One region of the Weissella thailandensis genome, then DNA from elsewhere that is predicted to be linked to it. Evidence: a T-box and tRNA genes for the amino acid it is inferred to sense, from the RefSeq annotation. Region 1 holds a T-box; the other holds one or more tRNA genes.
The links. A T-box is a leader RNA that pairs with one kind of tRNA and senses whether it is charged. The one in region 1 lies ahead of pheS (phenylalanine--tRNA ligase subunit alpha), so its partner is inferred to be a tRNA-Phe.
Positions count from the first base shown of each region.

Region 2: it encodes a tRNA-Phe, which carries the amino acid that the T-box ahead of pheS (phenylalanine--tRNA ligase subunit alpha) is inferred to sense. The anticodon was not compared.

Region 1 is NZ_CP014332.1:1,654,545-1,670,307, reverse strand. It holds gene FOL01_RS08320 (TrmH family RNA methyltransferase) at 1-553, shown strand, start outside; gene FOL01_RS08315 (HD domain-containing protein) at 596-1,075, shown strand; gene FOL01_RS08310 (MFS transporter) at 1,204-2,325, opposite strand; gene FOL01_RS08305 (winged helix-turn-helix transcriptional regulator) at 2,576-2,935, shown strand; T-box leader at 2,972-3,180, shown strand; gene pheS (phenylalanine--tRNA ligase subunit alpha) at 3,243-4,283, shown strand; gene pheT (phenylalanine--tRNA ligase subunit beta) at 4,290-6,713, shown strand; gene mltG (endolytic transglycosylase MltG) at 6,815-7,966, shown strand; gene recQ (DNA helicase RecQ) at 8,088-9,917, shown strand; gene greA (transcription elongation factor GreA) at 9,980-10,465, opposite strand; gene FOL01_RS08275 (YfhO family protein) at 10,575-13,217, opposite strand; gene FOL01_RS08270 (peptidoglycan D,D-transpeptidase FtsI family protein) at 13,398-15,452, shown strand; gene FOL01_RS08265 (5-formyltetrahydrofolate cyclo-ligase) at 15,530-15,763, shown strand, end outside.
Region 2 is NZ_CP014332.1:195,696-211,458, reverse strand. It holds gene FOL01_RS01160 (3-hydroxyacyl-CoA dehydrogenase) at 1-50, opposite strand, end outside; gene FOL01_RS01155 (trans-sulfuration enzyme family protein) at 159-1,301, opposite strand; tRNA gene FOL01_RS01150 (tRNA-Leu) at 1,680-1,763, opposite strand; tRNA gene FOL01_RS01145 (tRNA-Leu) at 1,810-1,893, opposite strand; tRNA gene FOL01_RS01140 (tRNA-His) at 1,951-2,023, opposite strand; tRNA gene FOL01_RS01135 (tRNA-Trp) at 2,038-2,108, opposite strand; tRNA gene FOL01_RS01130 (tRNA-Phe) at 2,151-2,223, opposite strand; tRNA gene FOL01_RS01125 (tRNA-Asp) at 2,232-2,305, opposite strand; tRNA gene FOL01_RS01120 (tRNA-Val) at 2,308-2,380, opposite strand; gene FOL01_RS01115 (isocitrate lyase/PEP mutase family protein) at 2,812-3,705, opposite strand; gene FOL01_RS01110 (isocitrate lyase/phosphoenolpyruvate mutase family protein) at 3,706-4,443, opposite strand; gene FOL01_RS01105 (AcpB/EbpR/MafR family transcriptional regulator) at 4,557-5,942, opposite strand; gene FOL01_RS01100 (MFS transporter) at 6,702-8,057, shown strand; gene FOL01_RS01095 (aldo/keto reductase) at 8,247-9,110, opposite strand; gene FOL01_RS01090 (cupin domain-containing protein) at 9,128-9,547, opposite strand; gene FOL01_RS01085 (carboxymuconolactone decarboxylase family protein) at 9,573-9,896, opposite strand; gene FOL01_RS01080 (DUF2255 family protein) at 9,916-10,296, opposite strand; gene FOL01_RS01075 (MerR family transcriptional regulator) at 10,427-10,864, shown strand; tRNA gene FOL01_RS01070 (tRNA-Cys) at 10,975-11,045, shown strand; gene FOL01_RS01065 (glycosyltransferase) at 11,096-12,625, opposite strand; gene FOL01_RS01060 (glycosyltransferase family 4 protein) at 12,625-14,223, opposite strand; gene FOL01_RS01055 (NAD(P)-dependent oxidoreductase) at 14,293-15,162, opposite strand; gene FOL01_RS01050 (xanthine phosphoribosyltransferase) at 15,452-15,763, opposite strand, start outside.

The sequences.
Region 1 (15,763 bases):
AATTACAGAAGAAATTGCGAAAAAACTATCTGACTTGGTGACGCCCCAAGGTATTTTTGCCGAGGTTTCATTACCTAATGCAACGCGTGAACCGCAGTTTATTCATGATGGTGCTTGGTTGTTTTTGGATGCAATTCAAGATCCAGGTAATGTTGGTACGATGGTTAGAACAGCGGATGCTGCTGGTTTTGCTGGGGTTGTCTTTGGACATGGGTCGGTTGATCCATATTCACCTAAAGCACTACGCGCTATGCAAGGATCACAATTTCACTTAACAACAACAACTGGTGATTTAACAGACTGGACTGCTTCATTTACACAGAATGGTATGAATGTCTATGGTACCCAGTTAGATCCGGAAGCTGCCGATGTCTTTACGGTACCGGCACAAACACAATTTGCTTTGATTATGGGGAACGAAGGGCAAGGTATGCAACCGGAATTGGCCCAAATGACCACTCAGAATCTATATATTCCGATATCTGGTCAGGCAGAATCATTAAATGTGGCAGTTGCAGCAGGGGTTGCGATGTTTGCATTAAAGGCTCGTTAAAGTTTTTTAAAGTAATCTAAGTTTGTGCGAGGGGGAAGAGCAATGTTAGATTGGCAAAAAGATAAAGTATATAGTGATATTGTGAAAGATTTATTGTCACATCCACAAGTACAGGAAATGGCAAATTATACACAACATCACCACTCAGATCGATTAACACACTGTATTACGGTTTCTTATGTTAGTTATCGTTTAGCTTTACGCTTTGGCTTAAATGCTACCGCAGTTGCGCGTGCAGGAATCTTACATGATTTGTTTTTCTATGATTGGCGTGAAACAAAGTTTGAACTAGGATCACATGCGTTTATTCATCCACGAGTTGCCTTGCGTAATGCCGAGAAAATAACAAATCTTTCTCCAATGGAAAAAGATATTATTTTAAAGCATATGTGGGGAGCTACAAGTGAGTTACCACATTATCGTGAAAGTCTATTAGTTGACTTGGTTGATGATTATTTGGCAATTGCTGAATTCTTCTCGCCAGCTTCTGCTAGAATGAAGCGTTTATTTCACACAAACTAATAAAAAAGAGCGCGAGTCAAAAGGCTTCAGACTTTTGGAACGCGTTTATGCTATAAAACTTACAAGCTAAATAAAAAAGGAGGTTGAGACTTATTTGAGTCTCAACCTCCTTTTTATTTAAATGTGGATTATCGCAAGCTAACTTTCCGACCATGAATAAAGTAATATAAGACAATACCGATTAGGGCAATGACTGCCATTACGATAAATAAGTTTTGGTAACCAAGGAATGGTTGGACAAAGCCAATCACAGAAGGCCCAAATCCTAATGCAAATTCATAGCAAATGAAGTAAGTAGCAGTTGTTTGAGTCAATCGTTCAGCAGGAACCATTTGGGTGGTCGTTGTTTGAATTGCAGATTGGAAATTTCCAAATCCAAACCCAATTAGGATAGCCGCTAATAGCATCAGCCAACCATTTGACATTTTTCCAAGGATGAATAAGCCGATAGCTAAGACCACTAATGCGGGATAGACAACGTAATTTTCGTTTTTCTTATCCATTAGACGGCCCACGACTGGACGTGAAACTAGAATTGCCAATGCATAGACTAAGAAAAAGTACGATGCAAAGGTGACTAAGTTTAAGTCACTGGCATAAAAGTCTAGTTCAGATTGCAGCGCTGCATAACCAAATGTTACAAAACCAAGGGTCAGTGAGATACCGAGAACTTTTGGTTCAATCAAGGTACGTAAGCTAAATTTTTTACTAGTTGGTGTTGCTTGAATCGTTACTTTGTTGGCATCAATTAGCAATGAAGCAATCAGTGCGATAATTCCTGTAAAAAATTCTAACCAAAATAAGACGGTGTAAGAATAATGTTGTTCAATTAGTAAGGCAAAGAAGGGACCAAAGGCAGTTCCTAAAATCGTCGCTAATGAGAAATAAGCAATTCCTTCAGCGCGTCGGGCCGCTGGAATCACGTTGATGACTGCGGTATTGGTAACTGTTCCAGTTAAACCAACTGCTAATCCTTGAATAAAGCGGATAATCAGCAGATAGATGATACCACCTTCATATTGATAAGCGAGAAGGATTGGCACGAGAATCACCATGCTTAAAATAGTTAAATTTTTAGCACGAAACTTTGCCGTCATAATGCCAGCGCCAAAACGAGCAACCATGGTACCAATAATCGTCATACCGGTAATCAAGCCAGCCATTGTTGTACTAACATGATAGGTATTAACCGAATAGGGACCAATGATGACAAACAGACTATAAAACGTCATCATACTGAGAATTTGAATAATAAATAATTGAATAAAAGTTGCATTAAAAATGCTAGGGGAGTCACTGTTTGACGTAATACTATACCTATCTTTCTAAAATTTTTTCTAAATAAGTATACACCATCTGTCAAATCAACTCTTTTCGTGCTTAACAAATGACGATATAATACACCATGTGGGAGTTAGAAGTTATTCCGTGCATTTTTTGTAAGTAAAGCATAGAATGAATATACGAGAAGAGAAATTAAGCTAGTTAAGGAGAAAAAATATGGTAGTTGTAACCGATAAGACGACCGATGCAACACAATTATGTGAAAACAAGCTTTGTGATAAGTTTGTCGCAACTTTTGAAATTTTGGGTCGTAAATGGAATGGTATGATTATTGAAACATTGTTAGTCAATGGTCCACGCCGTTTTAAGGACTTAGCGCAGTCAGTATCAAAGTGTTCTGATCGTGTCTTAGTGGAACGTCTGAAGGAATTGGAAACTGCAGATATTGTTGAACGTCGTACGTATGATGATTCAGCTTTGATTGAATATGCGTTGACACCACGTGGTGAATCAATGCGTGATATGATGACGGCTATTCATGAGTGGTCAGATCAGTGGCAATGTTCTGAAAAATAGGAACTTGAAAAGTTAAAATAAAGTTGTACAATAAAGCAAGAAACAATGAATGACCTAGTAGGTGTCTTCTTAAGTATCAGCGAGCAGGAAGTGGTGAGAGCCTGTCTTTTGGAACACTGAATTTCAGTCAGGAGTTCATCAGTGAAAAGTTGGTGCGGTTTATCACCGTTAACAGATAACCGAGGGTAGTCTTGATGAGACTACTGAATTTTTTGGGTGGTACCACGTTAATTAGCGTCCCTTCGATAAGTAATTATCGAAGGGATTTTTTATTTGTAAAAATTTATGAATATTAAGGAGAAGAGATATGAGTTTACAAGATGAGCTCACGACATTACGCGATGAAGCATTGTTTCAAATTAATGACGCAGCGGATGTTAAGGCATTAAATCAGGTACGCGTACATTGGCTAGGAAAGAAAGGTCCTTTGACTGAAGTATTACGGGGCATGAAAAACTTGTCACCAGAGGAACGCCCAGTCGTTGGTGCATTGGCGAATGAAGTGCGCGATGCGTTGACAACAGCTATTTCTGAGCGTCAAACACACTTAGAATCAATTGCTTTGGATGCACAATTAGCATCTGAAACCATCGATGTGACTTTACCAGGACGTTCTGTTAAACAAGGACAGCCTCATGTGTTACAACAAATTATTGAGAACTTGGAAGATCAATTTATTGGTATGGGCTACCAAGTTATTGAAGGACCAGAAGTTGAAGAAGATCAGTATAATTTCGAACGCATGAATTTGCCTAAGGATCATCCAGCACGTGATATGCAAGATACTTTCTATATTACACCGGAAATTTTGATGCGTACGCAAACTTCACCAGTTCAAGCACGAACAATGGAAGCTCACGATTTTAATCAGGGACCTTTGAAGATGGTTTCTCCAGGTCGAGTTTACCGCCGTGATACTGATGATGCCACTCACTCGCATCAATTCCATCAAATGGAAGGACTTGTGATCGACAAGCACATTACGATGGGTGATTTAAAGGGAACCTTACTCGCTGTTGCACACAATTTGTTTGGTGAAGCCCACGATATCCGGTTGCGACCATCATACTTCCCATTTACTGAGCCATCAGTAGAGGTTGATATTTCATGGAATGCAGTTACGCCAGACATGAATCCGGAAGATATTGAATGGATTGAAGTTCTTGGTGCTGGTATGGTACATCCAAACGTTTTGCGTAAGTCTGGTATTGATCCAGAAGTTTATGGTGGCTTTGCCTTTGGTCTTGGCCCTGATCGTTTCGCAATGCTTAAGTATGGGGTAGAAGATATCCGTAACTTCTATTTGAATGATGTTCGTTTCTTAACGCAATTTGATCAGAAAGGATAAGACAAAATGAAAGTTTCAGTAAATTGGTTGCGCGATTATTTACCAATTGCATTACCAGCCTCAGAGTTAGCAGAAAAAATTTCTCGTACCGCGGTTGAAGTAGAAGGGCAATATCAACCTAAAGGAAATATGAAAAAGGTTGTTATTGCTAAAGTATTATCAGTTGTCCCACATCCTGATTCAGATCACCTAGTAATTACGCAATTAGATGCCGGTGAAGATGAGCCAATTCAGGTCGTTACTGGGGCACCAAATGTGGCTGAGGGACAGACCGTTGTTTTGGCTAAGCATGGTTCAGTTATTGGTGATAACAAGAAGATTCGCAAGGGTAAGTTACGTGGCGAATTATCAAATGGTATGTTAGCTGCCTTACAAGAACTTGGCTTTGAAGATAAAGTTGCGCCAAAGGACTTTGAAGACGGTATCTGGGTATTCAACGATATTGATGCAGCAGACCTACAACCTGGTGAAGATGCTTTAACTGTACTTGGTTTGGATGATGATGTGTTGGAAACAGGCATTACACCCAATCGCGCAGACCTATTTTCAATGAATGGGACAGCGTGGGAAGTTGCGGCAATTCTTTCAGAAGAGCCAACTTTACCTGCCTTTGAGTTAAACGAGACAGATGAGCAAACTAGTGATGTTATTGAAGCAACTGCACCTGCTGAATTGGCATCTAAGTATGCCGTTCGTGTTGTTAAAAATGTGACAGTTAAAGATTCACCACTTTGGTTACAACGTCGTTTGTGGACAATGGGTATACGTCCTATTTCAAATATTGTCGATATCACCAATTACATGTTGTTGATGTACGGTCAACCAATGCATGCATTTGATTTGAATGCTTTGCCTGAAGCAGAAGTGCATGTTCGTCGCGCTCATGATAAGGAAGCGATTAAGACGTTAGATGGCGTTGCACGTGAAGCCTCAGCTGATGATATTGTCATTGCTTCAGGGGATGAAGCTTTGATGTTTGCCGGTGTCATGGGTGGTGAATCAACTGAAGTGACACATGCAACAACGGATATTGTTCTAGAAGGTGCCATTTTTGAACCAAAGTCAATTCGCCATACTGCTCGTGACCAAAGCTTACATTCAGAAGCATCAATGCGCTTTGAGCGTGGGGTCAATGTAGAAGATACTTTTACTGCCTTAGATCATGCCGCGGCGTTGGTTGCTGAATTAGCCGATGGGCAAGTGACTGCTGGTCGTGTCGTTGCACAAGATTATACCTATGAAGCACCAGTTGTTGACGTTAGTGTTGATCGGGTGAACCATGTCCTTGGAACAACAATTACGGCAGCTGAAATTGCTGCAGTCTTTGATCGCTTGTTCTTTGATTATGAAGAAAATGACAATGTCTTTTCCGTAACTATTCCAGCTCGTCGTTGGGATATTACGATTGCTGCAGATTTGATTGAAGAAATTGCCCGTTTGTACGGCTTTGATAATTTGCCAGCAACATTGCCAACTGGAGAAACGACGCCAGGAAAGTTAACACCTAAGCAACAATTAGTTCGTGCTAGTTGTCATGCCTTGGAAGGACTAGGCTTAAATCAAGCCATTTCTTATGTATTGACAACACCAGAAAAGGCTGACCGGTTTAAGCTACATGAGGGTGAACCAATTCAATTGGATTACCCAATGTCACAAGATCGTCAACAGACTCGTAGTAGTTTGTTAACTGGACTTTTGGATGATGTCGCTTATAACGTGGCCCGTAAGCAAACTGATGTGGCTTTGTACGAACAAGGACGTGTCTTTGTTTCGGATGGTGATTTGACAAAGCGTCCACAAGAAATTGAACATCTTGCAGGTGTTTTGAGTGGTAATATCACGGAACGTACCTGGGTACAAAAAGCACAAGCTGCTGATTTTTATGTGCTAAAGGGTATTGTTGAGCAATTACTAAAGAATTATGACTTTGTTGAACCAGTTCACTTTGTGGCCAACACAGTGCGTGAGGACATGCACCCAGGACGCACGGCTGATATTTATGTTGGTAATACGTTGATTGGTTTTGTGGGACAAATCCATCCAATGACGGCCAAAGAATACCGTATCAATGAAACGTTTGCCTTTGAGTTGAACCTAGATGAAATTATTGCATTACCAAAGCACCAAGGTCGCTATGAAGCAATTTCACGCTATCCAGCAGTGTCACGTGACTTAGCCATCTTGGTTGCCCGTGACGTACCTGCTTCACGGATTGAAGAAGCTATTCAGCAGGCAGGTGGTAAACATCTACACGATATTGTTATCTTTGATGTTTATACTGGTGGTAATGTCCCAAGTGACATGAAGTCAGTTGCCTTTGGTCTAACATTTATTAATGCTGAACAAACCATGCTTGATGAAGAAACAAACCAAACAGTTGATCACATTGCCGGTGCTTTAGCTGAACAATTTGGTGCTGAAATTCGTTAAAGTTTAATTAAAGAATATATAAATAGCCGCTATTACTGATATACTTGGGTAATGGCGACTATTTTCGTTATTTATTAAAGATGATTTTAGGAGAACGTATTATGAACAACGGTAAACGTAGGCAAGGTAAGAAACGTAGCCGACAAGGGAAATGGCGGTTGATTATTCTCTTCTTGGTATTGGTAGCACTTATTGCTGGTGGTATTGCCTTTGTATTGAATTATCAAGACGAACGTGATTATTCTGCTTTAAATAGCCAGGATAAGAAAAATAAGCAAGTTAAAGTCAAAGATGGCGACGATGCAGAAGACGTTGCTAATAAGTTGGACAAAGCAAAGCTAATTCGTTCAAAAAAAGCTTTCGTGCATTATGTATCGTCCCATGATGTTTCTAATTTGAAGTCAGGGTATTATCTATTTGCACCATCGGATTCAATCAATGAAATGGTTAAAACTTTGCGTCACGGTGGCGCTTCATCACCATTAAATAATCAAGAAACGATTACGGTACGTGAGGGTGAAACCATTGAAGATATTGCCGCTGAAGTTGGTCAAAAAACAAAGTTTACCAAAGCAGAGTTTTTAAAGGCCGTGAACAATAAGGCATTCTTTAATCGATTGAAAGAAGCATACCCAGGTTTGCTTGACTCAGAAGCATCAAGTAAAAATGCGAAGGATATCCGTTATCGATTAGAGGGTTACTTGTACCCAGCTACTTATAATTGGAAGGATTCTAATAACGCTCGTGAATTGGTCAACCAGATGGTTGCACAATCGTACACGCAGTTAAAGAATCAGTTTGATACAATCAAAGATGCTGGTTTGACGGTTCATGAAACATTGACGTTAGCATCATTGGTTGAGCGTGAAGGAATTGACCAGGATAGTCGTCAGACGATTGCGGGTGTTTTCTTGAACCGTATTGATAAAGATATGCCATTGCAGTCTGATATTGCCACAAAATATGCCCTTAAGACGAAGAAAACCAACTTATCTAATAAGGATGTGCAAAGTTCAAATCCTTATAATTTGTACAAGTATTCTGGTTATGGTCCGGGACCATTTAACAACCCTTCAGCATCATCGATTGAAGCGGTGCTAAATCCTAAGGATCGTGATAAAAACTATCTATACTTCGTTGCTAATTTGAAGAATGGTAAGGTATACTATTCTGCAAATTACGATGACCACTTAGGTAAATCTGGTGACTTAGAAGAAGGAAATACTGCTGTAGGAGACGCAGCAGATAATTAGAATGACAGACTTAATATCAGCATTGGGTCTTTAAGAATAAGGATAAAGCCACATGTTTCGTCGACAAGCCTAACATGTGGCTTTTCCATTGTCGTTTTATTAATCAACAAAGGAGCGGGTTATGCAATCAGCATTAGAGACATTACAACAATCATTTGGTTATGATGATTTTCGTGAAGGACAGGCTGAAATTATTGATGCGGTCCTAGCTGGTAAACGGACACTAGGAATTATGCCAACTGGTGGTGGAAAATCAATTACTTATCAAGTGCCAGCATTAATGCTGCCAGGAATTACAGTGGTTATTTCACCGTTGATTTCATTGATGAAAAATCAGGTTGATGAACTGATTGCGAATGGCATCGATGCAGTGACTTTAAACTCAACACAAGATGAAGAAACTTATCACCATGCGATGAACCATCTGTTAAACGGCCAAGCAAAATTATTGTATTTAGCACCTGAAAGGTTAAAAAATGAAGGGACTTACGCCTTATTGAATCGTTTAGACATCTCATTGGTGGTGATCGATGAGGTCCATGTGCTATCACAATGGGGGCATGATTTTCGACCAAGTTATCTTGAAGCTGTTCATCTAATCAATAATTTGATGTCAGCTCCTCGGGTTATGGCGTTAACGGCAACGGCCACGCAACGCGTTCAAAAGGATTTAGAAGAACGCTTGGCTATTGACCATACAGTGCGTACCAGTGTGGTCCGTGATAATTTAACGATTCGGATGGAAACGGGGTTAAAAAAGAAAGATAAGGATGATTATGTCCAACGTTATGTGCAAAAACATGCCGACGAGGCTGGGATTATTTATGTACCAACGCGTAAACTAGTAACGAGTTTGACGGCATTTTTAACTAGCCGACATTTATCGGTCGTTGGCTATCATGCGGGGATGACTGATGAGGAACGTAATCAGGCACAAGATGATTTTTTGTTTGATCGCGCTAATGTTGTTGTAGCGACTAATGCTTTTGGTATGGGAATCAACAAGTCTAATGTCCGCTTTGTTATTCATTACAGTATGCCCGGATCAATCGAGGCATACTATCAAGAAATCGGTCGTGCCGGTCGTGATCATTTACCAGCAGAGGCTATCTTGCTATATGCAGCGGCTGATTTACAAAGGCAACGATTCTTTATTGAAAATAGTGATAATCAAACGCCGGAGTATCAACGTTTGCAAAAGAATAAATTGCAAGAAATGGCCAACTATGGAGCCACAACGGTTTGTTTGCAACAGTACATTACACGTTATTTTGGGGAAGAAACATTACCTTGCGGGCATTGTACAAATTGCTTAGATACACGAACAGCGATTGATGTGACAACCGATGCACAAAAAGTTTTAAGCCATATTGTGCGTATGCGAAATGCTCGACACAATAAGGATGCATTTGGAAAAATTGTGACTGCAGATACTTTGCGTGGTCATGTACCAGAAAAATTTAAGTGGGCACATTTTGATCAATTACCGACCTTTGGCTTAATGAAGGGGATACCAAGAGTTAAGATTGCTTCATTGATTGACTTTTTGTTGGCCTCTGGCTATTTGCAAATAACTGGTGAATATAGTGGCTTAATGGTTTCAAAAACTGGGTTACAAGTTTTGCAAGGTGAACTTCAAGTGATGCGACGTCAGTCAAAACAAATGATTGATGATCGGGTTACGACTGGTTCGCCATTGACACAAGATGATTTAGATGAATCTGAAAAAGCAGTATTTACTGAACTACGCAAGTGGCGTTTAGAATTATCCAAGAAAACATCAGTACCTTCATTTATCATTTTTAATGATCGAACTTTAGTCGAACTAGCGCGCCAACAACCTAAATCATTAACTGAACTACTTAATATTTCGGGGATTGGTCAAGCCAAAGCAGATAAGTATGGTCAAGAAGTTTTGCAAGCTATCGCTCAAGTAGCAACAAATGAATAGATTTTAAGCAATAAAAAAAGACGAACATGAATTGAAAAAATTCATGTTCGTCTTTTTTAAAACTATGCAATTTCAACAGATAGGATTTCAACATCCATATCAAAGCCGTTAGGCAATGTAACTGCAACCTTATCACCAACTTTATGACCAATTAAGGCAGCAGCAATTGGTGATTCATTTGAAATCTTACCTTCTGATGGGTTAGCTTCAACCGCACCAACGATGCTGTATGATTCTGGTTCTTCGTCAGGTAACTCTTTAAAAGTTACTTTCTTACCAACGGCAACTTCATCGTCAGCAATTTCTGATGAATCAATGATTTCAGCATTATCAAGCATGTTTTGTAATGTTTTAATACGACCCTCAACAAAGGCTTGTTCATCCTTTGCTGATGCGTATTCTGAATTTTCCGATAAGTCACCAAAACTACGCGCTAATTGAATACGGCCAGTAATCTCGGCACGTGTTTCTGTAATTAGTGTGTTTAATTCCTCTTCGATTTTGGCTTTTCCTTCGATAGTCATCGGAAATGTTTTTTCTTCAGCCATGACTGTGTTCTCCTGTGTATTAAATTATTTATTTAGACTAATGGTATCCCCAAAGTTTCAAGATTTACATTACCACGTAGACATGCGTGTGTAAAGAGCTTTCAAGGTTTTAAAGCAGTGTGTGTCGCCTTTTCTGGCTCTCAGACCACTTAAAGCCAAGGATAATCAGTAGAAAACCAAGCGAGACAATAGCGCCAATTTTAAAAAACGGTGTTTTGAATTTAAAAGTTACTTGGTGTTTACCAGATTCAAGGGGAACACCGATAAAGAATTTTCCGACCGTGACGGTACTTGTTTTCTTGCCATCGACATAAACTTGCCAACCAGACGACTTAGGAATGGTTGTCATCATCATGCTATCCTTTTTGGGCATCGTAATTTCACCGCTAATTTTAATTGGCGATTGTTTTTTGATCTTATACGGATGCTGTTGCAACGCTTTGGCCTGTTTATTTATTTGTTGTTGATTACCTTGATATAGCGAAACATTTTGTAACCAAACGTCTTTCTTCTTCAGTGAAAAAGTTACTTCTTGCGACTGTCCCTTGGCGTGCGCCGGTAGTGGCACAATAATCGTATGACGGTGGCTTGGAATAGCTGGCAATGTTTGTCCATTCAATTGGATTTCTAAGTTGTCATTCGTCACAGCATTACCAAGGGTTAGATAGTATGGGTTATTTGATGTGGGCACATAAGTTAACGTTAATGAGGCACCTTCGTTATTGTTTTGCTTAGTTAAGTAAGCACCAGTAATGGTTGCAGGTGCATTCAAATTACTTGCACTTGATTTAGAAAAGTTAGCACTTGTAAAAATATCTTGTTGATTATAGCCGTTCAAGCTTCCCCATAAAGTATTTTGATTTCGCAAAGGATCATTTTCTTTGAACTTAACATTGCGGACATTATCACTGGCAGCAAACCCTAGTGGTAATGCATTGGGGTTTTGAGACAAAATTGCTTGTTTTGTTTGATTGACCAGTTGATAATTACCATTTGTATCAGAGCGTGAATATGTTTGCATATTTGTTGGCGTACCACTAACGGTTGGCTGATTGCCAGTGGGCTGTAGTAGATAACGCATCCCCAATAATGAGTCGGTCATTAACGTACCGCTTGAATAGGCAATGTAATTGTCACCCTCAGGTTGTCCGAAGGCTGCCATGATATCACTTTGTTGGTGCTCTAACGCAGAACTGAAAGTTGAGGCACCGTGATAGTTACCTTGCAATGGATCACCCTTTGTTCGTTGGAAAGATTGGGCAACACGATAAAAGTCAGTACTACTCTTGGGTAAATTCTTTGTTATGTTATTAAGGCTGCGAATATAGGTCTGATATTCTGTATTTGTGAGATAGCTGAAGTTATTGAGTGTCCAGACCGTACTAGTCGTCATTTCCCCAATAACAATTAAGGTTACAGCTGGTAGCCAAAACTTAATTTTCGCAGGTAAAATATGCAATAGTAGTAGGACAATAAAGAAGCCACCACCAATGTATAATTGTGCAGCCGTAATAAAGTTCAAATCGCCAATACGAGAGAACAGATAGATAAAGACACCGCTAGCAAGAATTAGTAAGGTTAAAAATTGGTACCAAGAAAGTCGTAAATAAGGTGACCAGATTGAAGCGACCAACCATAAAATCCAAAAACTAAATAGATAAGAAAAACGATAAGGATACCAAACTGGAAATTGAAAACCATGCCATAAGAGATTTAATGGCGCATACATCATTGAAATAACTAGGATGGCAGTAATAACAAATGCGACAACACGCGTTTGCCAGCGAATATTCCTGAGTGTGAAGAAGAACCAAAGAATGATGATTGGAAGACTACCAATGAAAATATTTGGTAAGCCGCTGGGCATCTGTTCAAAATTAAATGTTCCGAGGAAAAGTTTGCCTAGGATATCGGCTGGTTGATACTCAAATTTCCAACTTAGGTTGGCCAACATGTGTTGCCCTTTACTATTCATTAGAGTGTAAGCAGTCGGTAACCAAACAATAGTTGCTAAACCGATACTGACAATACCGCCTAGCAGGAAACGACGTAACATTATTAACCGTTGTTTGAAACGGTAGGGTTGCCAAGTCAATCGCCAAATAAAGTACAGAATAAGGAAAACACCTATCATGTAGGCCATATAGTAATTAACAATGATGACAGCCGTTAAGGCTACCACGAAAGGCCAGCCTTTTTCATGTGTGAGATAGTTTTCTAAACCAGTGACAATTAATGGCAATAGAATGGCAGCATCTAACCAGAGTAAGTTCAAATCATTAGCAACAAACCAGCCCATAAAAGCATAAGAAATGGCAAATAAGGGTAGGCGCCAACCAATTTGCCAATGCATTTTACGAATAGCAAAGGCGAAACTCCAGCCGGCCAGACCATATTTTAATACGGTCAGCAGTAGGATAGCGGCTGGCAAGTGGACGTTTGAAAAGGGCAATAATAAAAAATTGGTTGGGCTTAATAAATAGTAGGCCCAATCACCGTATGTCTCACCACCTAATCCTTTGGAAAAATCATAAAAGATACGTAAAGGATCGTGTAAAATTGTTTGCCGAAAGCCAGCATAAAAGTCAATATATTGTTGGCCGAGATCGACGGTCAGAATGGAACTTGATCCGAACGGTGCCATATGGCGGCTAGCAAAATAAGTTAGCATAATCACCATCGGCAACAGAAAACTCATCCAAAGAGCTTTAGTTGATGTCCGCCATTTGAGGGGATTAATATTTTTAAACATAGTAGTTCTCCAAGTTAATTTCAATTACTACTATTAAAACATAAAAATGACAGGCACTCGACTATGATTTATAATCAATTGTTAGAGGGTTTTTGAAAATCCGGTTACTCGATTAAGGCTTGGTCGTCGTGATTTATGCTACAATGGGTAGACTAGAGAATGAAGGAAAGGGTTTAGATTATGCGATCTCCTAAGCGCCGTGGTGGCCGTCGTAAAACTAGAAAAGGTTCAATGTCGCGGATACCAGTTCGGCTAAATGTTTTAATGGGTATCGTGATTTTAATGCTAGTAGCATTAGGATGGCGATTGGTTGATTTACAAATCACGGATAGTGCCAAATATAAAACAGAGGTAACTAGCGCTGAATCCAGCATTGAAAAAACCAATGTGCAACGTGGGCTAATCTACGATAGTACTGGTAAAGTATTGGTGACGAACAAAGGTTCACAGGCCATTACGTATACAAAGCCACGTACAATTACTGATAAGCAGATGTACAAAGTTGCTAATCAAGTTGGTAAATATGTCACGATTGATACCAGTTCTGAAGAATTATCGGCTGCTAATTTTGCTAAATATTATATTCAGTCGCCAAAGCACGCGAAAGCAGTTGCGAAGGCTTCTGGTACGGATGCAGCACCAGGGACTGATCCGTATGTGGATGCATTAACAAATTATATTGAAAAGCATCAGGATAAGTTCACATTAACAGATGCGCAAAAGAATCGGGCATTGATTTTCCAAAAGATGTCTAATGCCTATTCATTATCAACGGTTTATCTTAAGGAAGATGATGTGAAGCAGTCGGAGATTGCTAACATCGGTGAACGACAGTCTAAGATGCCAGGTGTGCGGGTTGGTATTTACTACACGCGTGATTATCCGGAGGGCGAAGGTATTAAGTCATTGGTTGGTGGTACGTCAACCTCAAAGAGTGGCTTACCATCTGACTCAGTTAATGAACTATTAACGAAGGGGTATTCACGAGATGATATTGTTGGAACATCATATCTAGAGAAGCAATACGAAGATACGTTGAAAGGGTCTAAGGGACGCGTCAAGGTAACATCAGGTAATAACGATAAGACCAATGAAGAAACACTTTACTCGGGTCAAGCTGGTGGTAACCTGAATTTGACAATCAATAATAAATTCCAAAATGATGTCGAGCAAGTGTTGAAGGATAAGATTCCTGGTGGTAATACGACTGGTGCTTATGCAGTCGTGTTGAATCCGAAAACGGGTGGTGTTTATGCCAGTGCTGGTGTAAACCGTGATTCGTCAACGGGTTCAGTGACATCAGATGCTTTATCAACGGTTAATCAAGCTAATGTTGTCGGTTCGGTCGTTAAGCCTGCTACGATAACAACTGGTTTTATGAATAATGTTATTACACCGCAAAATAGTACATTGACTGACCAGCCAATTAAGGTTGCGGGGACATCTCCTAAGACGTCGTGGTGGAACCAAAATGGTAGTGGTAATATGCCGCTAACAGCTGATCAAGCCTTGATGATGTCATCCAATACGTATGTCATGCAAGTGATGTTGAAATTAGGTGGTTTAAACTATTCTGACGGTATGTCATTGTCATCATTACCAACCAATGTCTTCCAGACAATGCGTGATGGTTTCTCACGCTTTGGTCTTGGTGTAAAAACGGGGATTGATTTGCCCGGTGAAATTACTGGAATTCGTGGTGAGACCTCTCGTTCGGATATTGGTAAAGCGTTAGATGAGTCATTCGGACAATATGACACGTATACCACGATGCAACTTGCCCAGTATGTTGCAACGATTGCTAATGGTGGGTACCGTATTCGTCCACATATCGTCCAGTCGATTACAACGCGTGACCGTGATAAGAACAAAATCACGACAACTGTTCCATCGGAAGTGATGGGAACGGTTAACTGGACGTCTGCACAGCGTCAAATGATTTGGGATGGTATGAATGATGTTGTTCATAGTAGTTCAAAGTATGCCACTGGAACTGGTCTAAAGGATATCAAGCCAGGAGTTTCTGCTAAAACTGGTACGGCTGAAACCTTTACAAATGGCCAATCAACATTAACTAGTTCACTAATTTCATTTGTTCCTAATTCTGATGTTGCTCTGGCAATTGTTGTGCCAGGTGTTAATCAGGAAGATGAAAATGTTAACCAAAAGATTGCGAAAGATATTTATAAAGCATATTGGAAAGATGTGCAAGATTCAGGATCAGCTAAAAAATAGTTTATAATGGAAGCACCAAATGACACCAATCATTAAGAGCGGGAAAACATTTGGTGCTTTTATTGTATGGAGGGAATATGACAACAAAACTAGTAATTCGCGAACTGGCCTTAGCTAACTTGGCGGGGATGACTGAAATGATGCAAACGTACCTGATGCAAAATATGGTCAAAAAAGTGACCGCTTTGCCAACTTGGGAACAAGCACAAGTGGTGGCGCTAACGATGTCACAGGACGATGAACTATCCACTGAACTATTAATTCAAATTGCGCTACTACAAAACAAAACAGTCGTGTTACCGCGGGTGCTA
Region 2 (15,763 bases), 660 kb from region 1:
TGACTGCCTAAAACACCACCACCAGCAACGGTAACATTTTTAATTGTCATACAAAATTCCTCAATTCTATACTTATTCATTAATATACCTTACAACATATATCAATTATAACACCGTTACCGCTTTCATTTTATTTAAAAGATTATTACTTTAAATTTTTAATCACCTAAATATTTAAAGGCATGTGCCAAATCAGCCAACAAATCCGCTTGGTCTTCAATACCAACAGACAAGCGTATCAATTCATCCTTAATCCCATTTTGTAGTCGAATTTCTCGTGGAATAGCACCGTGGGTCATCACAGCTGGTACTTCTACCAAGCTTTCAATGGCCCCCAAACTCTCCGCTAATGTGATAACTCTTAGCTGTTCAACAAATGCCTCAGGGTCTAATCCTGGTTGCAATTCAAAAGAAATCATTGCACCAAAACCATGCATTTGCTTCTTAGCGACTTCATAATCTGGGTTTTCTGGGTCACCTGGATAATAAATTTTGCTTACCATAGGCTGCTTATTTAGATAGTCAAAAACCGCTTGAGAATTCTTTAAATGTGCCTGCATACGTAATGACAAAGTCTTAATCCCTCGTTGTAATAACCAACTTTCTTGTGGGGCTAAAACACCGCCGATGGCATTTTGCAAAAAGCCAATTCGCTCTCCCAATTCTGGATCTTTCGTAACAATCAGACCGGCAATGACATCACTGTGACCACCCAAGTACTTTGAAGCACTATGCAATACGATATCAACACCCAACTCAATTGGTCGCTGGATGTAAGGTGACGCAAATGTATTATCGATGACACTCAATATCCCATGTTGCTTCGCAATATCAGCAACCGCTGCAATATCAGTTACCCGCAACAAGGGGTTGGTTGGCGTCTCCAAGTAAATAGCTTTTGTTTCTGGTGTGATAGCTTGTTTAACAGCTTCCAAGTCACGCGTGTCAACAATTGTAAATGTCATGCCAAAACGCTTTAATACCGAATTGATCAGGCGGAAAGTTCCCCCATAAACATCATTACCAACAATAAAATGATCACCTGCTGAAAAGAGTGAAAATACTGTATTGATAGCTGCAGACCCTGAAGCAAAAGCAAAGCCATCAGTACCGCCCTCTAAATCAGCAATTAACTTTTCGACCGCTTCACGAGTTGGATTACCTGAACGTGAGTATTCATACTTACCTTCACCGATTTTATTTTGGTGAAAAGTTGATGCCATATAAATTGGTATTGATGTTGCCCCAGTAAACTCGTCTTCGCTAATACCACCATGAATTAATTTTGTACCAAATTCCATTTTATTTTCCCCTATTCGTTAATGTCTCAATTTCCCCTAATAAAAAAAACGCGAAATTCTGATTTTCATCAGAGACTTCGCGCCCGCAGCTCAATCCCAGCCAAGTGGGTATTGAACTTTTAAGGTTATTATTCCTCAAAAATGCCAATACTAACAGGCCGAACATCGCATAAAGCGCATTGTTCGACGGAAACAAGCTGTTACATTAAGCATTGATTGATTCATAATGACCCTCCACTGAATTTATTGACATAAGTGTACCTGCATTATTATGTGACTGTCAAGCACTGAAAATACAAAGTTGACCTGTTCATAGTTAATACTAGACAAAAAAAGTTCCACAAACCTAGTCAGACCAAGTTTGTAGAACTTAAAATATGCCGTCGATGGGGGTCGAACCCATACTCCCTTGCGAGAACTGGATTTTGAGTCCAGCGCGTCTGCCAATTCCGCCACAACGGCATGTAATAATTAAATAAGCGTACTGCTAGTAAACGGTAATACCGAATGCCGTCGATGGGGGTCGAACCCATACTCCCTTGCGAGAACTGGATTTTGAGTCCAGCGCGTCTGCCAATTCCGCCACAACGGCATATTTAACTATTATCATATACAAATATAAAAGGAGTTACTAATCAATAACTCCAAGGGCGGTAGATGGGGATCGAACCCACGCGTGCCGGAACCACAAACCGGTGTGTTAACCACTTCACCACTACCGCCATCATCAAAGAAACAGGGGTAGAGGGAGTCGAACCCCCACCGACGGTTTTGGAGACCGTTGTTCTACCATTAAACTATACCCCTATTTTGAGATGGTTATTATTGACAATACATTGTATCATCAAATGGCGCGAGGCGGAATCGAACCGTCGACACTACGAGCTTCAATCGTATGCTCTACCAACTGAGCTATCGCGCCATTATAAACGGTCACAACGGGATTCGAACCCGTGATCTTTCGCGTGACAGGCGAACGTCATAACCAACTAGACCATGCGACCAATGGACGTTACAGGGATCGAACCTGTGACCCCCTGCTTGTAAGGCAGGTGCTCTCCCAGCTGAGCTAAACGTCCATTTTCTGTTGCTGTAAACTCAACAACAGAAATTATTATACCTATATTTCGCAAGCTTTGCAACCCTTAACGGCATATGATTTTAATTTTATCTGAATATGAAGTGATAAGGGTCGTTTGATGAAGGATAAGATTGTCTGCTTTTATATAATGAATTAGTTAGTAGAGTTTCCGTTATTCATAATTTCACTTTGTAACTAATAATCAAGAAGTTACTAGTATGTTAATCAGGTTAGACTTTCAAATACAATAAAGACCCTTACTCCGAAATATGGCCCTTTTAACGAGGCAATTGCCTATCTTATTTTTATAGTATTTAAACTGTCAGCCTGTCGGGGACTAGTGCACGCAACTACCGAAGCTCTTAACAAAACTGGTCGAAAAGCTTCCGACGTTGAAAGTTTTTCGACCAGTTAGCTATTTAATTTTCACTATAAGTTAATAGGGGTAGTTGCATACTTTTGTTCAATATCATTAATGTCATCAAGACCAATAAAGTCGTTAAACTCTGGGAAAGTCACCATCTTATCCATTTGGTTCTTAGTTGTGCCTAAATTCACCATATCCTTTAGTAGTCTTTCAGCTGCAAAAGTCTGCGTATAAATTAAGACATTGGGATGAATTGCAATAGAGAAGCCCATTTCATGTATTTCCTTATTGGTCATCAAAGGCGTTTTCCCATTTTCAATCATATTAGCCATTACAGGCACATCCGGAAAACTATCCGCTACCACTTGCATATCTTTTTTCGTCTTCGGTGCCTCTATGAAAACCAGGTCAGCACCAGCTTCGTGATAATGTTGCGTACGTTTAATTGCCTCGTTTAGACCTGAAACTGCGTAAGCGTCAGTCCGTGACATAATTAAGAAGTCGTCATGTTCACGAGCATTGACCGCTGCCTTTAGTTTGTTAACCATAACATCTTCTGAAACAATGCTCTTTCCATTCATATGACCACATCGTTTTGGCCACGTTTGATCTTCAATAAACAGCCCGGCAGCTCCCATATTTTCATAAACATGTACTAATCGTTCAATATTCTGTTCATCACCATAACCAGTATCAGCATCAATAAACACAGGAATATTAACAGCATTGATGATTTCGCGAGCTGAATCACTCATCAATCCAAAATCAGCGATTCCTCGATCAGGTTGAGCTAATTTACTAGCCGCCGTAGCATATCCAGCCTGAAATATAGCTTTAAATCCAGTTCGTTCAGCAATTTTTGCACTCAAAGCATCTGGTGCAACAACCATGTTGACCAAGTTGTCGCTAAAACACATTTGCTTAAAACTTGCCCTCATTTTATCCCCTTTTGTCATCTAATTAGCCTCCACTTCTGTTTGAAATATCCTTTGTTCTGCCTCCATACGGGCCTTCGAAATTACTCCCGTACGAAAAATAGGCGAAAAATGATTGTCAACAAAATAATTCTCATATTCCTCATTAAAGACTGCACCAATTTGTTGTGTTTCAGCCAAGCTATCAATTTCGTCAAACTGATCTTTTCCTAAATGTCCCACCAAAATTACATCTGCGACTGCTTCTTTTTTCAAGTAAGCCACTCGTTTGGCTAACCCTTCAACACCATACGTTTGAACTCCGTCAAGTTCCGCAAATAATACTGTGGTAGAGTCTTCAAAAACATCTTTGGCCGCCTTTAGTTTAGCAACAAAGTCACTGAAGTCGATAATATCTACTTCATCATCGTTGGTATGCGATGGAAAAATTTGATCATTAATAACTACACCATCTGCCCCCGACCGCTCAAAGTCCTGCACAACAAAATAAGTTGTTAATTGATTTCCAAATCCTGACTGAGCATCAACAATAAGTGGGAATGTGGTGTTTTCCTTTACATGGCGAATCACAACACTCATTTCTGACGGAGAAATTAACCCTTCATTGGTTTTTCCTAGCTGCGATTTTACTACATCGTAACCATTTAAATAGGCAGCTTCAAATCCACCCTGCCATACAGATTGTGTTGATTGAGAATCCATAACACCTGGTACAGTAATCGACTGTTTGCCTGTAAATATTTCTTTTGAAAAGCTCATGTCCATCCCCTCCGATTATTAGATTATTAAAATATGATTAGTTAATAGTTTAACGATTATTCCGATTGCAAAAAGGCCATTATTTCATCACTTAATGATGAAATAATGACCTTTTAAAATTGAAATGTTTTTAAATTTTCCCAGTCACGTTTGTTAAGCGGGACATTTATTGAAACCATTGGTTGTTTAACAGAGATATCTAAATTACTTACCACAAGATCACATTCAATTATTTTTTTAACAAAAATTACTCTATATTGGTCGATTAAATTTTTTTGTAACTCTTGCTGAAACCAAAATCGATAAGCAGGGGAAGAATCTAGTGCCAAAAAAACATGCAGTACTGGATTCATCAAACTCATATCAAAATAACCTAACACTAAAGGCACAAGATTTGTTAGGAGATATTCTTGATTTTGAAACGCCAGATTACCAGTTTTCTGCAATTTTTCTAATGTTTCGGTCAACTCCTCAACCACCCTGGGGCGTTCCAATTTCATTGCCTGCAAAAGCGTATCACGCTCAAGTATAAGTCCCCCCACCGGAAAAACCATACTGTAACTGTGAATGATATTAAGTTGGTTCAGCATATTTTTAGTATCATCGTTATTTAATTCTTGTTGCAATCTCTTTTGTAACACACACAATAACTGTTGCGAGGCCATTTGAATTGAATTACTTACTTGCACTTCTCCAACGTGCATTGTGGTACAAAAAAAGAGACCACAATAGCCTAAAAATGTCGCCTCTTGTATACCCGTTACAAGAGGTAACATCCAATGATAAATTGGTTGGTCATTAAGCCTTATTTCTAAAATTTCTTTAGAAAGTTCAATTTGATGTCCTTGCCTCTGACGTTGGGTATTAATAACCCACCAGTAAGCTATTTGTAATTGCGTTGTTTCTTCGAGATGGATACGTTTTTTTGTTAACCAACCCTTAACTTTTTTCATTACATATGCGCTTGAAAATTTAGGAAAAGGCCATTCAAAATGTGAATAGGTTTCCCAATAAACTCGATAATAACAAAGACGGACTAGGGCTTCATCCCCAACTAATTCATGGCTGGAAGAAGAGTAGCGGATCCCAAATAATGCAAGATGACTTTGCAAATCTTTAACATACCTTTTCACAGTAGAATCACTAACAAAATTCAAATCATTAAATTCTCCCAAGTTATGTAATTCACCGTCAAATGTGGATTTCACTAATCGAATTAACACTGATTCATCCGTCAATATCAACATAATTTTATTTAAATTAATAGCAGGATGTCGATAAAATAATGCGCCTGTTTTTTCATTATATTCTAAATACATTTCATTGGCAGAAAAATGACGTTGAATTAAAGATTGCAATTCAACTATATGCTTCTTTACCGTATTACGATCAACTTGTAGTGCACGTACCAATTGTACGACTGGAACAGATGTACCTTGATCATCTAAGTAACGAATAAGTTTAACATTGATAGTATTTCTACTCATAAATGGTTGCATGTAGCCACTCCTATATTTATTGCCATTATTTCTATTTAATCTTCATTGACACAATTTTCTAATTATATTAGAATTGCTCTAACATTTAATCAAGCAAAGGAAAATACGATATGAAAAATACCAATGTAACATCTGTACAAATTGTCTTACCCGTCTTACTTAACATTTAATGACGGGTAGATTTTAATGTGCCTGTCTAGACCGACGGGCAGCATTGGTAAACCTTAAGCCAAGAGCTGTTTCTTAAACAGCTCTTGGCTTTTTTGTTTTCTCTTCCAAAAATTAAATGAAAAAAACTACAGACTACTTACAAAATCATATCTCTATTAAACAGAAAGGATAACAAATGATAAATACTCTTAAATTTAACATTTACTTACCACGGATACCTCCCAATAGATGCTCAAAAACTTGATTCTATTGAATTCTAAGGTAGTTTTCCACCGTGTACATGTCACACAATAATTTTAACATTTACACACATGAAACATATTAGTTAAAAATATAGAATTGCAAAATTAGGGAGGGGTTATTCTGTATGTGGTTTTCGCCTCGTGGTATTTAGAAAGAATATCTGGCTAATACATTAGCTTCTTTTTACACAACACTTAAAAAACATGATCTACTCTATTTTTTAATAAACTATCGAACTAGCAGTGAACTACATTAAAGCATACATGAATGTCAAAATTTGTATCTAAACAGACGGGCTAGCTACCCATGTCTTCGACCCTTAATAGTTAAAGGAGTGAATTATATATGCTAAATAGTAATACATCAATATCAGAAGCTACAGAAGTCTATCAACCAGAAGTAGCCGAAAAATTATTGTATAAAATGAACACCATTCAAACAACTAAAACATTTCGACGCATCTTTTTTTTAACAGCGGCTGGCTTATTTCTGGATGCCATGGATTTGTACCTTGCTAGTGGGGTTATGAGCTCTTTTACTACAACGCATTTTTCTACCACTACACAAAATTCCGCCTTTCTGTCATTTGGCTTCTTAGGCCTATTTATCGGTTCAGTAGCGGCCGGAGTTATCGGAGATACCAAAGGACGTATGAAGGCATTTCAATGGAATCTATTATTATTTGGCTTCTTTACTTTCATTGGGGCATTTGCGCCAAACATGATTGTACTAATTATCACTCGATTTATTAGTGAAATTGGCCTAGGTGCTGAAATGGTGACAAGCTTCTCAATCATTAATGAATTCGCACCCGTTAAAACTCGCGGTAAATGGTGCACTACTGCGTCATTCATTGCTAACATCGGCGCCCCAGTTGCAATGTTACTTTGTTTAGTCGTTCTCCCCATTTTTAGTTGGCGAGGCATGTTTTTTATTGTTGGTGCTTTGGCACTTATTTTCAGTTATTTCCGTCACAATCTTCCAGAATCACCTAGATGGAATATCGAACATTATCACTATGATGCTGCTGAACAAACACTGTCTATGCTAAAAAATGAAATGGATGCGGAACATAAAAAACCCGCTACAATTGTTGAACATTCAGCTGCCAAAGAAACTGATGTTGATAAACATCTAACTCGTAACACGTTTGTTGCTATTGCTCTTGCAACCGGAGCTATGGTCTGTCAATACACGTTTACATCTTGGGCACCAACATTGTTAGTCAAGCAAGGTATCGACATTGCTAATTCTTTGTCTTATTCAACACTAATGATGATTGGTGCTCCAGTTGGGGCTTTTGTCGGTTCACGGTTAGTTGAACGTATCGGCCGTAAATTAAACATTATCAGTGCATTTACATTAGTTGCAATTCTTGGAGTAACTTACAGCCACTTAACCTCACCTGTCGGAATCGTTGTTGTAGGATTTTTGCTAACAGGTTGCTTCTATGTTTTAAATGCCACTATCATTGGTGCTTACATTACTGAACTTTTTTCAACCAAATATCGATTCCGTGGTGCAGGAGTAGCCAATGGATTAGCAAAACTGGCTAATTTTGGTATGCCATACTTAGTTGTTTTCTTCCTGAATGTATCATCCGTAAGCATGGTACTTTACTTCATAGCTGGCTTGGCCATTGTTGCGGCAATAATTACTCTTGTTCTAGGTCCTGAAACAACTGCAAAACAAATTAATTAATATATTTCTAAAACCAATTAATAATATTTCTGACAAGTTGGCAATGACAGCAATATAAAAAGTGAATTAGACGATTAACTCACCATAAAAGGCCATATCTCGGATATTTTCCGAGGTATGGCCTTTTTTTTATTTGATTCTAAAAATTAAAACACACAAACATTTTCTTCTTTATCAACAGCTATTCAATCATTTACCACTGAATACAGGAAAACCACTTGAATCACCATAGTCTTTAAACTGTGGTAAATTCTTTAAAATTTCCATATCTGCCGCATCAATTTTAAAATCAACAGCCGCATTATCAGCAATATGCTCTGGGGTCTCACTCTTAGGTAATGGCAAAGTTCCCAATTCTAAACAATAGCGGATTGCCAATTGTGGGACTGACACTTGATACTTAGCCGCCATTTGTTTGATTTGTTCATTTTTCAAGATTTCACCATGCGCCACTGGCGAGTATGCTTCAACTAAAACATCATTTTGCTTTGCTTGTTCTAATAAATCGAAAGACGTGTTTCCAATGTGTGTTAACAATTGGTTTACTGCCGGTTTAATTGACCCATTTTCTAAAATATTAGTTAGGTCAGCTTGTTTAAAATTAGAAACGCCAATTGCTCTAACTGTACCCGCCTGAACGGCTTCTTCCATAGCACGCCACACTGCTAAATTCTCTTTAAAGTAATGATTTTCCCCGTGAAATTCGGCCCATGGCTCAGGTGAATGGATCAACAATAAGTCAACATAATCCAAGCCCAATTTTTGTAACGATTCATCAATTGAATTTTTGACAGTTTCATAATCTTTGAATTCTGCTTGCACTTTAGTTGTGACAAAAAATTCATCTCGATTAAGTCCACTGGCCTTTAACCCTGCACCAACACCTTCCTCATTACCATAGGCTTGCGCAGTGTCAAAATGACGATACCCAAGTTCGGCTGCCTGTTGAACTGCTGTTGCTACCTTATCATTGTCAATCAACCAAGTTCCAAAACCTAATTTTGGGACTTGAACACCATTATTTAGCGTGTACTTTTCATTTAAGATTGTCATCTTGCCGCCTTTCTTATTTAATCAGCTACCACTAACTTGGCGTATTCTTCGTCCGTAACTGGCTCTAACCATTCTGATTCACCTGTCGTAATAGCCAAGTGACTGAACCAAGAATTTTCCGTGGCACCATGCCAGTGCTTTACGCCATCATGTGCTATCACAACATCCCCCGGCTTTAATAATTGTGCCGCTTTACCTTCTTCCTGATACCAGCCTTCACCACCAGTAACCAATAAAATTTGACTACCGTGATGATGAATATGCCAATTATTACGACACCCAGGTTCAAAAGTAACATTGCCAACTGGCACACTGACGTCTTTTCCTGGCGTTACTAACGTATTGTTATAGCTTTGGCCAACAAAGTATTGAGCATAAGCATCATTTTTAGGACCAGTTGCAAATACTCCTGGTTGCTCAACTTTTTTCTCTATCATCTTTTTTCTCCTCACTAAAAATAAATTACTTCTCTTGCCAAATCTCTTTTGCCCGATTAAAAGCTGACCAAGCCTTTGGCCAACCTGTGTAAAAAGCTAAATGAGTAATTTCGGCCACTATTTCTTCTTGGGTAATCCCATTATTTTTTCCAATTTGTAAATGGGCGGACAACTGCTCGTTATTCCCCATACCAATCAACGCTGCAATAGTTATTAATGAACGGTTATGCGCAGACAACTCGTCTTCTTTGTCCCATACTTCACCAAATAAAACATCATCATTCAAATGGGCAAATTGTGGTGCAAAAGTACCTAATTGTTCTTGCCCTGCAGTTTGTTTATTAGCCATAACGAATTCCTCCAATAACTTACCTAGGTAAAATCTTAACTGTTGCACTTACTGGTCCCGCTTGTAGCATAGGTGGTAAATAAGGACTATCTTGGTACTTTTCTTGATACGCTGCATTAATCTTTAAATCTAATTCATTGCTACCAGATGCATCAATAAATTTTGTTTCGAATTCTTCACCAGCTAGGCTGATTTTACCAGCTCCCTGTACCATAGCTGATTGATACCATCTTGAATTTTGGCCATTATAAGCTCGCACATACAAATCATCGTCTACAATAACTGACCAAATCCATGTCGGCGTACCATAAGTCTTGCCATCCGCATAAAATGGTGACACGTGTAAGTCATCAGCACTTGTAAATTTATTTAATTGTTCGGTTGTCCACTGTAATGTCATTTTTTGTCCCCCCATTTCTTAGCATCTAGAGCAAGCATACTACTTAAAGTACACTTTAAGTCAAAGTAAACATATACCGGTTATTATTGTATAATACGACATGAACTTAACTTTAAGAGGTGCGTAAAAAATGAATTATTTATCTGATAATAAAAAATATACTATTGGCGAATTTAGCCGTAAATTTAATTTACCAACTTCCACCTTACGATACTACGAAACAGAAGGTTTGATTAAACCGCAAAGATTTCCTAATGGCCGTCGTTACTACACGACAGAAGATGTTAGTTGGCTTAAATTTTTGAATCATTTAAAAGGCACTGGTATGAGCGTTAAAGATCTTAAGCAATATATTATCTGGCGCGAACAAGGAGATCGTACCATTCCACAGCGTCTTGAACTTTTAAAGACTACCAAGAATGATTTTTTAAACGAATTTTCAGAAATACAACATCATCTACAAATTTTAAATGACAAAATTAATTGGTATGAAGCAAAAGAAGCAGGCATTTCTTCTGAAGATGAAGCCTTTGCTGACTATCTGCAAAAATTAGGGCATCACGAATAAAATAAGCACTTGGCTACTCCCTATTCAAACAACTTCCACTACAATTCAATTAGGTAATTGCAACTTTGCTTCATTTCCCCTATAATATGTAATCGTGGTAGTAAATATATGGTAGTGTAGCCAAGTGGTAAGGCAATGGTCTGCAAAACCGTCATCACGGGTTCGATTCCCGCCACTACCTTATTAAAAAAGGACAAACTGACAGTGTCGCGTCAGTTTGTCCTTTTTTATTTAATTCAGTACTTGTTGCCAAATAGTTGCCATTTTCGATTCTGCAAATGCTTGCGCTTTATCATAGGCAGCAACCGACATTTGGGTCCATTGATCATCATCAAGTAACAACTCGCTTACTTTTTGAGCCATTACCAAGTTCGATCCATCTGGGACGACATAACCATTAACCCCATCTTCAATCAAGGCATGGGCACCATATGGCACATCAAAGCTAACACTTGGGACTCCATTTCCCATTGCTTCAACTAAATTCATCCCCAAACCTTCGCCAACGGATGTTTGTAGGATAACCTGTGCTTGCTGATAAGCCTTTTGTAGATCCGTACTTGGCACATAACCACCAAAAGTAACGTGATCAGCAACTTGTAGTTTTGTTGCTAATTCCTGCAAGTCATGCATCATTTCTTGTGTCGCTGCATAACCGTAATAAACCAGCGTTGCATCTGGCACATCTTTCACTACTCGCGCTAAAACTCGTAGTGCTTGTTCTGGGCGCTTTTCAGGCGATAACCGACCAACATACAGTAATTGATGCGACTGGCGCTCTGATAACGTCACACGCGGCTTTGCCAACGTTTGATCATCAATGACGACGTCTGGTGCCACTTTGATAGTCAAGCGCGGATAACGTGTCTGTAAATCTCTTTGTTGTGCCGACGTTGGCACCAAGATTGCTGTAAATGCTTCCCCATAGCGCTCTAATACATTGATATAGGCAGGATATAACTTACCACGTACGGGATGTTTCGTATCGCCAGTATGAATATCATGCAAATAAGCAAATTTATGTGTTGTTCCCTGCACCCCAGCCACAATATGATCTAAACCACGCCGATCTGAAATCAGTGTCGTATCAAGTTGCTGACGCGTAATTTCATTCAAAAAGAACAAGAATAATTGTTCCTCAGTGTTAAACCGATAGTCATGACCTAAATAATTAACTAGCTTATACATACTTGGTAGTAATTGGCCATTAATGTTCATATGGGTCACTTCAAGAACCGTTTCTCCGGACAAATTCAAAAATTTCTGCACAGCCAATCGACCATCTGGATGAAAGTAGTCAACAGATGACTTAAAGCCACGCCAATCAAAATTTTCACGCGCCGTCACATTATCAGCCCGATCGTAATACGTAATGTCATTAACTAAGCCAACGGTTGCCGGCATCACATTAATTTTTGCGACTACGCGACCAGCATCTTCAAGGGTGGAATAATTTGGCCCATGACCAACAATATGGTACTTATCAACTGGAATTTGTGATAACAAGCGTAAGGGCTGTTCTTGACGCAAAACATTAGTCGTTCCCTGGAAATAGTCATACATGTTCAATACTTCGTCAGCATTCAACCCAATGGCATTCGCATCCCGACTTAAAAAGCGATTATAATCACGTGTCACGTATGATGCTTGACCCAAGCGCCCTTGCGTTGCTTGTCGATTGAAGAACTTAACCCGTTGTGCTTGCGCATGTTCAGTTCCCGAATTATAGGCAAATATATTTTCACTCACAAAATAATACATTATAGTTGTCCTCCTCGATAACCTGGCATGCCCGCAAGTTTAGCTGGCCAACTTTCTTTAGCATCCACTAATAATGATTGCCAGGCCGACCAAACAGAAGCTTCTGAATAACGTTCGGCGGACTCATATGCACCAGTCATATATTGTTCTGCTAACTTCGGATCACGAAGAACTTGTAAAATGGCTTGTGCCAAAGCGTTGTAATCACCGTATGGCACAACGGCCCCATTAACACCATCTTCAACAATTTCATTTGGTCCGTAGTTAACATCATACGAAAAGGCAATTAGCCCATGAGAAATAGCTTCCATGATTGCCAAATTAAAGCCTTCCATGCGAGAGGTCAAGCCATACATCATGGCTTCATTTTGCACCTGATCAATATCTGTCGTATAGCCTTTCAGAGTAACAACATCTGACAATTGATATTCGTCGATCACCTGTTCAACTTCACGACGCGCCTTGTAATTATCACTAGGATCAGGGTAACCATATAAGTCTAAGGTCACTTCAGGAAATTCCTGATGCACGAGTCCAATTGCTCGTACTAAATCATCAAGATGCTTTTCCCAGGCAATCCGTGCAAAAACAACCATTTTACCAAATTTGCGCTCAGCGACTGGCACACGTGGCTCACTTAATAAGTGTTCTGGCACAACACCCACAGGAATAGTAAATAGCTTTGTTTTGGGTTGAAAACGCGCGCGGACATCAGCCGTTTGCTTGTGTGTAGCTGATACTACTGCATCATAACCATCAATATTATTCAATGAGAATTCATAATTATTATTCAACAAAGGCGCAGCCGGATTTTGGGCATTCGCCGTATGTGCATTATGTAAGTGGAAAACCGTATACGCTGGCTTTTTCAGATGTAACAGTCCCCAATCACCTAAATGGGCCCGATCGGCAATGAAAACATTCGGTTGATCAATTGACCAATAATCATCATTCAGGCAATCAAAGAAATATTTTGTCAGTTCGGCCAGAGTATCAAATTGATAAACCTGATTAGCACGATCAATCAACCGCCAACTTGTTTTATTGATTTCACCACTCATCGTCTTTTTATGAAAGGCTTCAATCACAGTGCGACCAGACGGTGTTTGCCAGGTTTCAGTCCCAATTTTATTATCTGGCGTATACCACTGTTGTAATGAAATAAATCCTCGTGAATCATAATGGTCCACACGGTAAAGATTATTAAAGCCATCAAACCATTCAACAGATTTCACCTGACGATCAGCATCGACATTGTAGTTCACACGTGCAACAAGTTGCTCATTCGACTTCACTAAATAACGGGATTTTTCTGTATCATCAGCAAATTTAATGTTCAAAGCACCGAATTCAATGTCTTGAACTTGTAATTTTTTCGGCTCAATTTGCAGTGCTTCTTGAAAATAATCAAACATATTAATTAATTGATCATCAGCAATCCCCGCATCATTGGTATTGATATGGGCATTAGGATCCCAGTCACGTAACACGACCATGACTGGCTCATTATTTTTGTTAAATAAATCTAATCGCTTTAATTCAGCATGCTCAATTCCCGATTTTTGCTTCGGCATTGTTGCATTAATAAAAAAGTTCATTTGTTCCGCCTTTCATGACTGACTGCTCAGCTGATTACTGAAGAAGTAGCAACCATCATTGTTCATGTACTATGCAAATTGGGACCACAACTTAACAATTGCTTGCGTTCCCGCATCTGCTAACTTATTTTCATCCGCAAGCTTGGTATAAAGCTGCTCAGCTAATGCTGTCATTGGTAGATCGAGTTGCAATTTAGCAGCCTCATCTAATGCAATGCGTAAGTCTTTAATAAAATGTTTCACATAGAATCCAGCAGCATAGTCGTCTGCTAAAATACGTGGCCCATAATTATCTAATGACCAGTTTTGCGCAGCGCCACCACCTAATGTCTGCAAAACTTGATTAACATCTAGTTCAGCAGCACGTGCATAACTCATGGTTTCTGCCATCCCCAACATGGTACCAGCCACCATAATTTGATTAGCCATTTTTGCATGTTGACCACGACCAGCACCACCGAATAATGTGGTATCTTTGGCAATAATTTTAAAAATTGGTTGTAACTCATCAAAAGCTGCCTTTTCGCCACCAACCATAACAGTCAATGTACCATTGTTAGCGCCCGTATCACCACCAGATACTGGTGCATCCAAAACAGTCACCCCTTGTTTTGCACCTGCCTCAGCCAGTTCTTGCGCTAAGGTTGGGGTAGACGTCGTCATATCAACAACAATTTGTCCGGCATGGGTGCCTGCAAAAATACCCGTTTCGCCATAATATTGGCTCGCAACATCTTTAGGATAACCAACCATGGTAATGACCACATCAGCAACTGAAGCAATTTGACGTGGCGAATCTTGCCATACAGCACCATGATCAATGACTGCTTGCGCATGTGCTTTGGTCCGATTATAAACATACACGTCGTAATTTGCCTGTAATAAATTATTTATAATGCCACTTCCCATGACCCCTGTACCGATAACCCCAATTTTCATTTCAAATGCCCCCTGTTTGTTATATTATTTCTATTTTACCTTGCTTGTCTTAAAAAATAAAAACGAGAGCGAGACAAAAGTCGTTTTGAAGCCGGTGTGTAACGATGATTACGTTATTTTGACTCGTAGTGCAGCGAAAAGTCGGAATTGCGTAATCGTTGTTACATTGAGGCTTCAGACTTTTGGCACGCGTTTATGCTATCAAAATTACAGACGTAACTTAATACATTTTTAGCAAAAAATGGTTGGAACATTTATTTTGTCCCAACCATTTCGTATTTAAAATATATTAATCAGCAAACACAACCTGGCCATCTTCAAAAGCTGCAATACGTGCCAAAGATTCAACATGAACACCTTGATCGTCTAACATCGCACGGCCCTTTTGGAATGTCTTTTCGACAACAATGCCAACGCCAACAACTTTGGCTTTGGCATCGTCGGCAATTTCCATCAAACCAGTTACCGCTTGACCATTTGCCAAGAAATCATCAATTAACAACATACGCTCGCCTTCATGCAAGAAACGCTTATCGATCATCACGTGATTTGTTTCTTGCTTGGTAAATGAATAAACATCAGCAATGTATGATTCTGAAGA